DNA from 2 places in the Streptomyces sp. LZ34 genome. Region 1 is predicted to be linked to the other one. Evidence: riboswitches for the same ligand, from Rfam matches in the RefSeq annotation. Region 1 holds a riboswitch; the other holds the start of a gene.
What was found. A riboswitch is a leader RNA that binds a small molecule or an ion and turns the genes downstream of it on or off. The one in region 1 is predicted to bind cobalamin.

Region 2: another riboswitch for cobalamin. It lies ahead of ACWY4P_RS41545 (cobalamin biosynthesis protein); the one in region 1 lies ahead of cobN (cobaltochelatase subunit CobN).

The regions. Positions count from the first base shown of each region.
Region 1 covers NZ_CM132680.1:12,026,684-12,029,882, reverse strand. Annotated here, with positions in the region: gene cobN (cobaltochelatase subunit CobN) at 1-1,713, opposite strand, end outside; cobalamin riboswitch at 1,745-1,904, opposite strand; gene ACWY4P_RS51525 (nitrite reductase) at 2,013-3,199, shown strand, end outside.
Region 2 covers NZ_CM132680.1:9,652,543-9,655,741, forward strand. Annotated here, with positions in the region: gene ACWY4P_RS41540 (cobyric acid synthase) at 1-600, opposite strand, end outside; gene ACWY4P_RS41545 (cobalamin biosynthesis protein) at 597-1,799, opposite strand; cobalamin riboswitch at 1,921-2,121, opposite strand; gene ACWY4P_RS41550 (hypothetical protein) at 2,242-2,508, opposite strand; gene ACWY4P_RS41555 (anion permease) at 2,521-3,199, opposite strand, start outside.

The DNA of each region.
Region 1 (3,199 bases):
GGCCTGCGTGCCCTCGCCCGGGTCGTTGACCAGGAACGGGTAGATCAGCGGCAGGTCGCCCAGCGCGGCGTCGGGGCCGCAGGCGGCGGACAGGCCCGCGTTCTTGCCGGGCAGCCACTCCAGATTGCCGTGCTTGCCCAGGTGCACCATGGCGTCGGCGCCGAATCCGCCGTCGGCCTGGGGGGTGGCGATCCAGCGGTAGGCGGCCAGGTAGTGGTGGGAGGGCGGCAGGTCGGGGTCGTGGTAGATGGCGATCGGGTTCTCGCCGAAGCCGCGCGGCGGCTGGATGACCACGAGGAGGTTGCCGCGGCGCAGCGCGGCGAGCACGATCTCGCCCTCGGGGTCGCGGCTGGTGTCGACGAACATCTCACCCGGCGGCGGCCCCCAGTGCTCCTCCACCGCCTCGCGCAGCTCCTGCGGCAGCCGGCCGTACCAGCGGCGGTAGTCGGCGGCGGGGATCCGGATCGGGTTGCGGGCCAGTTGCTCCTCGGTGAGCCAGTCCTGGTCGTGGCCGCCCGCCTCGATGAGGGCGTAGATCAGCTCGTCGCCGTCGCCGGAGGCGAGGCCGGGAAGCGCCTCGGGCCCCTCCTCGGGGCCCAGGTCGAAGCCGTCCGCGCGCAGCCGGCGCAGCAGGGCGACGGCGCTGGCGGGCGTGTCCAGGCCGACGGCGTTGCCGATGCGGGAGTGCTTGGTGGGGTAGGCGGACAGGACGAGCGCGAGGCGCTTGTCGGCCGCCGGTATGTGGCGCAGCCGGGCGTGTCGTACCGCGATCCCCGCGACACGCGCGGCGCGCTCGGGGTCGGCGACATAGACCGGCAGGCCGTCCTGGTCGGTCTCCTTGAAGGAGAACGGCACGGTGATCAGCCGCCCGTCGAACTCCGGGACGGCGACCTGGGTCGCCGCGTCCAGGGGCGAGAGGCCCTCGTCGTTCTCCTCCCACGCGGCGCGCGGGCCGGTCAGGCACAGCGCCTGTAGCACCGGGACGTCCAGCGCGGCCAGCGCGCCCGCGTCCCACGCCTCGTCGTCCCCGCCGGCCGACGCCTCGGCCGGCCGGGTGCCGCCCGCGGCCAGCACGGTGGTCACCACCGCGTCGGCCTCCGCGAGGGCCTCCAGCAGCTCGGGCTCGGGCGCGCGCAGCGAGGCGACGTACAGCGGCAGCGGGCGGCCCCCAGTGTCCTCGACGGCCCGGCAGAGCGCCTCGACGAAGGCGGTGTTGCCGCTCATGTGGTGGGCGCGGTAGTAGAGCACGGCGACCCGCGGGCCGGTGACGCCCTCGCGTGCGGTGCGCTCCAGCGGGCCCCACGAGGGCGCGGGCGCGGGAGGCTCGAAGCCGTGGCCGGTCAGCAGGACGGTGTCGGACAGGAAGCGGGCCAGCTGGCCGAGGTTGCCGGGCCCGCCGTGCGCGAGATAGGCGTGGGCCTCGGCGGCGATCCCGACCGGGACCGTGGAGGCCTCCATGAGCTGGGCGTCCGGGGCCTGTTCGCCGGTCAGCACGACGACCGGGCGGTCCCCGGCGAGCAGCGTGTCGAGCCCCTCCTGCCAGGCGCGCACCCCGCCGAGCAGCCGTACGACGACGAGTTCGACGCCGTCGAGGAGCGCGGGGAGGTCGTCAAGCGGGAGCCGGGCCGGGTTGGCGAGCCGGTAGGGCACCGGGGTCTGTGCCGCGCGGGCACTGAGCAGATCGGTGTCGGACGTCGACAGCAAAAGGATCATGCGACGGCAGGCCTTCCTCGGGGTCCGCGCCCCGGGCGGGTTGAAGACGGCGGGAGTTCCTGGCTCGCGCGGCCGTCGCATACCGGCTGCCGCGCTCACAGTGGCGGGACCGCGCCGGATTTCCACCGGCTTCCTACCCTTTTTGCCGTCGTGTGTGGTGGCGGGTCGGGACCGACCCGCCGGTGAGCATAGTAGGCGTTCCTGACCTGCCGCGGGGCGGTGAGCCGAAGGCAATCGTCGGTATGCTCGCCGCCATGCCCCTCCCCCCGACAACCGCCCCACCAGGGGATGAAACCCCCGTGCGCGGTCGCGCCGACGCCTGCCCCGGCGCGCTGCGCCTGCACCCGGCGGACGACGGCGCGCTGGCCCGGGTGCGGCTGCCCGCCGGGATCCTGACGGCACGTCAGGCACTCGTGCTGGCGCTCGCGGCCGAGGAGTTGGGAGACGGCCGGCTGGACCTCACCTCCCGGGGCAATCTGCAACTGCGCGGCCTCGATGCGGAGTGCGGGGCCGGGCTCGCGGCCCGGCTGCGGACGGCCGGGCTGCTCCCGTCGGACCGGCACGACCGGGTGCGCAACATCGTGGCGTCCCCGCTGTCCGGGCTGGACGGGGCGGGGTACGCGGATGTCCCGGCGTGGGCGAGGGAGCTGGACGCCCTGCTGTGCGACGACGCGCCCGCGGGTTCCGGATTCGCCGAACTGGCGGGGCTGTCGGGCCGGTTCCTGTTCGCGCTCGACGACGGGCGCGGCGATGTGGCGGCGCTGGGCGCGGATGTGACATTGATCGCAGCGCCGGACGGCGAGGCGGTGCTGCGGCTCGGCTCCGGCGGGGAGCGGGCACGGCCGCGCGCTGAGGCAGGGCCGGAATCCGGTGCGCCGCCGGCGCCGGACGGCCCCGGCGTGGCAGGCCCCCGGGGCACAGGCGACGGCCCGGCGCGGCGGGGCGGCCCGGCGGGCGGTGACGACACGCCGGGCGCCACGCGGCCACTGAGCCGCCCGGATCCTCCGGCCGGGCCGGTGGGCGCGCCGGGCGCCGAGCTGCGGGTCGGCGCCGACGACGCGCCGCGCGCCGCCGCGGTGGCGGCGCTGGCGTTTCTGGAGGCGGCGCGCACAAGCGACACCCGGGCGTGGCGGGTTCGCGATCTGCCGACGCGACACGCGGTGACGGCGGACGCGTTGGCCCGGCGGCTCGCGGAGGCCGGAATCCCGGCGGCGCGCCCCGGACCTGAGCCCGGCCCCCGGCCGAGCGACCGGCCCCCGGCGCCGGTACCACCGGCGGAAGCCGCGGCGGCCACCACGGAAACGGCCGAAACCCGGCGACGGCCCGGCACTTCCGGCGCGAGCGGATCAGCCGGTCCCGCGCTGGGTCCGGACCCGCGGCCGGGCGAGCGCCACACGGACACCACCCCGCCGGTGCCACCGCGGGCGCGATCGGCGCCCTCCCCTGAACCCACCGCGCCCGCGACCGGGCTGATCACGGGGCCGGA
Region 2 (3,199 bases), 2.4 Mb from region 1:
GAAGACGCCGCCGCGGTCGATGTCCCCGACCACGACGACCGGCAGCCGGGCGGCCCGGGCGAGACCCAGGTTGACGATGTCGGTTCGGCGCAGATTGATCTCGGCGGGGCTGCCCGCGCCCTCGCAGATCACCGCGTCATGGGTGCGCCGCAGCTCGGCCAGGCACTCGGTGACGGTCCCGAGCAGCGCCTCCCGCCGCCCGCCGGGCAGCTTTTCCCCGGGGGACGCCCCTCCAGACCCCCCGAAATACCCACGCGCACTCAGCTCGCCCACCGGCTTGCCCAGCAGCACCACTTGGCTGCTGCGGTCGCTGCCGGGCTTGAGCAGGACGGGGTTCATCAGCGCGCTCGGCTCGACGCGCGCGGCGGCGGCCTGCATGGCCTGGGCGCGGCCGATCTCCGCCCCGTCGCGGGTCACGAAGGAGTTGAGCGACATGTTCTGCGCCTTGAAGGGCGCGACGCTGACGCCCTTGCGGCTGAGCCAGCGGCAGATCCCGGCCGTGACGACGCTCTTGCCCGCGTCCGAGGTCGTACCCGCGACGAGCAGCCCGCCGCCCGGCCCGCCCTTCGCACCCGCGCCCCCGCCGTGTATTCCGCTCATCCGTAGTCCCTCCCAGCGGCCACGGGCCGCGCCGTCGCCGGGCCGCCCGACCAGCCCGCGCCGAGTGTCCGCATGGACCGTGCCCAACGGGCCCGCGCGCCATGTGAGGCACGCGCGGCGCGTACGGGCGCGGCGCCGGGCCGCGCGACCGGGGGCGCGACCGTACGAGCCGCCCGCAGCGCCCCCACAGCCAGCCGGGCCGTGACGGACGCGCCGAGCGCCAGGGCGCCGACGCGCCGCGACAGCCGTACCGCGCGCTCGATGTCGGCGGCCTCGACCGGCCGCCCGCCGGGGTTGAGCACCGGCCGGTGCTCGACGCGGCCGCCGTACGCGAGGGTGCCGCCCAGCCGTACGCCGAGCGCGCCCGCGAACGCGGCCTCCACAGGGCCCGCGTTGGGGCTCGGATGGCGGTGGCCGTCGCGCCGCCAGGCGCGCGACGCGCCGCGCGGATCGGGCCCGGCCAGGACGGCCAGCGCCGCGGTGAGCCGCGCGCCGGGCCAGCCGGCCAGGTCGTCCAGCCGGGCCGAGGCCCATCCGAACCGCCGGTAGCGCGGCGACTTGTGACCCACCATCGCGTCCAGGGTGTTGACGGCCCGGAAGCCGACCAGGCCCGGCACCCCGCCGACGGCCCCCCACACCAGTGCGCCCACGACGGCGTCCGAGGTGTTCTCGGCGACCGACTCGACGACCGCGCGCGCGATCTGAGGCCCGTCCAGCGCCTGCGGGTCGCGCCCGCACAGGTGCGGCAGCCGCCGCCTGGCGGCGTCGAGGTCCCCGGCGGCCAGCGCGCCGCCGACGGCGCGCGCCTCCCGGCCCAGCGTCGTCCCGCCGAGCACGGCCCAGGTGGCGGCGGCGGTCAGCAGGGTCTGCGCGGCGGGGGAAGGGCGCCCCAGGGCGGGGCTTTCCGAGGCAGTACTGCCCGAGGCGAGGCTTCCCAACGCGGGGCATCCCAACGCGGGGCCTCGCAGGGCCCGTACGGCGCGCACCGACAGAACAGCGCCCGCGGCCACGCCGCCCGCGCACAGCGCGGTGTAAAGAGCCCCGGATCCGCGGTGGTCGCGCCACAGCAGCCGCTCGACGGCCAGGGCGGCGCGCCCGAACGCGGCCACGGGGTGGCCGCGGCGCGGATCGCCGAGGGCGAGGTCGCCGAGAAAGCCGAGGGCGGCGCCGCACGCGTACGAGGCGTGATCGGCACGCATCGTCAGTCCGCCGTCTTGCCTCGGCGCGTCGGGATGTGGCGAAGGGGCCGCGGGTGGGGCGGCGGCGGCATGGCGGTGCCGGGCATGGCGGTATGTCCTCACTCAGGGTCCGCGCCCTGGTTCGACGTGACCGGCGGTGAGAGTCTCCTGGCTCCCGGATCCGCGCTTCTCCCGGTCTTCCAGCCTCCGTGTGGACGGCCGTGACTCGTACAGGTGATGGGAGAGCGCTCCCCGGTGACAGTGGCGGGACCGCGCCGGATTCTCACCGGCTTCCTCTCCTGCCGCCGTTTGGCTCCGGAAGTCCACCATGGGCCGCGAATGGCCGTCAACTCGCGAATGCCCCACCCTGCGTGAGTGTGCCGAGGAGCACATGCCACGGCCGCCGGGCGGTCCGCGCTGGTCGGCGCGTTCCGGCCCGGCGGCCGTGGGTGGGTCGAGCGGGTCAGGCCACGATCAGATTGATGCCGTACACCACGGCCGCCGCGCACAGTGCGAAGCAGGCGTACGCGCCGGCGCGCGCGGGGTTGAAGGCCGCGCCCGCCGGGGCCGAGGTGCCGGAGGGGGTGGCGGCGGCGGTCGGGCCTGCCTCCGCCTGCCGCGGCTTGCGGGAGGTGCCGAGGATGCCGAGGGTGAAGACGCCCACGAAGCCGACGGTCACCGCGAGGCTGATGCCGAAGACCTGGCCGAGAGCCGCCCAGTCGATGCTCATCGCGTTACTTCCTTAGCTGGTGCTGCCGGTGGCCGCGGATGCGCCTGCCGGGGTGGCGGAGGAGGCGGAGGAGGAGGCGGAAGCGGCAACGGCGGGGGCCACCGGCCCGGCGGGCGGCGGGGCCACGGACTGGAGGGCGGCCGTGACGACGCCCACCGGCTCGGCCGGCGCCGTCGCGGCCTCGTTGACATCGTTGACGTTGGTGTGGTCGACGGGCTTGCGGCGCGAGGCCGCCCAGATCCCGGCGCAGGCGGCGACCGCGAGCACGGCGACCGCCGTGACGCCCCAGTCGCCCTGGTCCGCCAGGAGTGCCGCGCCGCCCGCGACGAGGCCCGCGGCGGGCAGGGTGAGCACCCAGGCGAGGACCATGCGGCCCGCGGTGGACCAGCGCACCACGCCGCCCTTGCGGCCGATCCCCGCGCCCATCACGGAACCGGAGCAGACCTGGGTGGTGGAGAGCGCGAAGCCGATGTGGGACGAGGCGAGGATGACGGTCGCGGCGCCGGTCTGGGCGGCGAAGCCCTGCGGCGGCTGGATGTCGGTGATGCCCTTGCCCATGGTGCGGATGATGCGCCAGCCGCCCAGGTACGTACCGAGGGCGATGGCCAGCCCCGCGGAGACGATGACCCACAGCGGCGGGTCGGAGTCGGGCGCGACCGCGCCGCCGGTGATCAGTGCCAGGGTGATCACA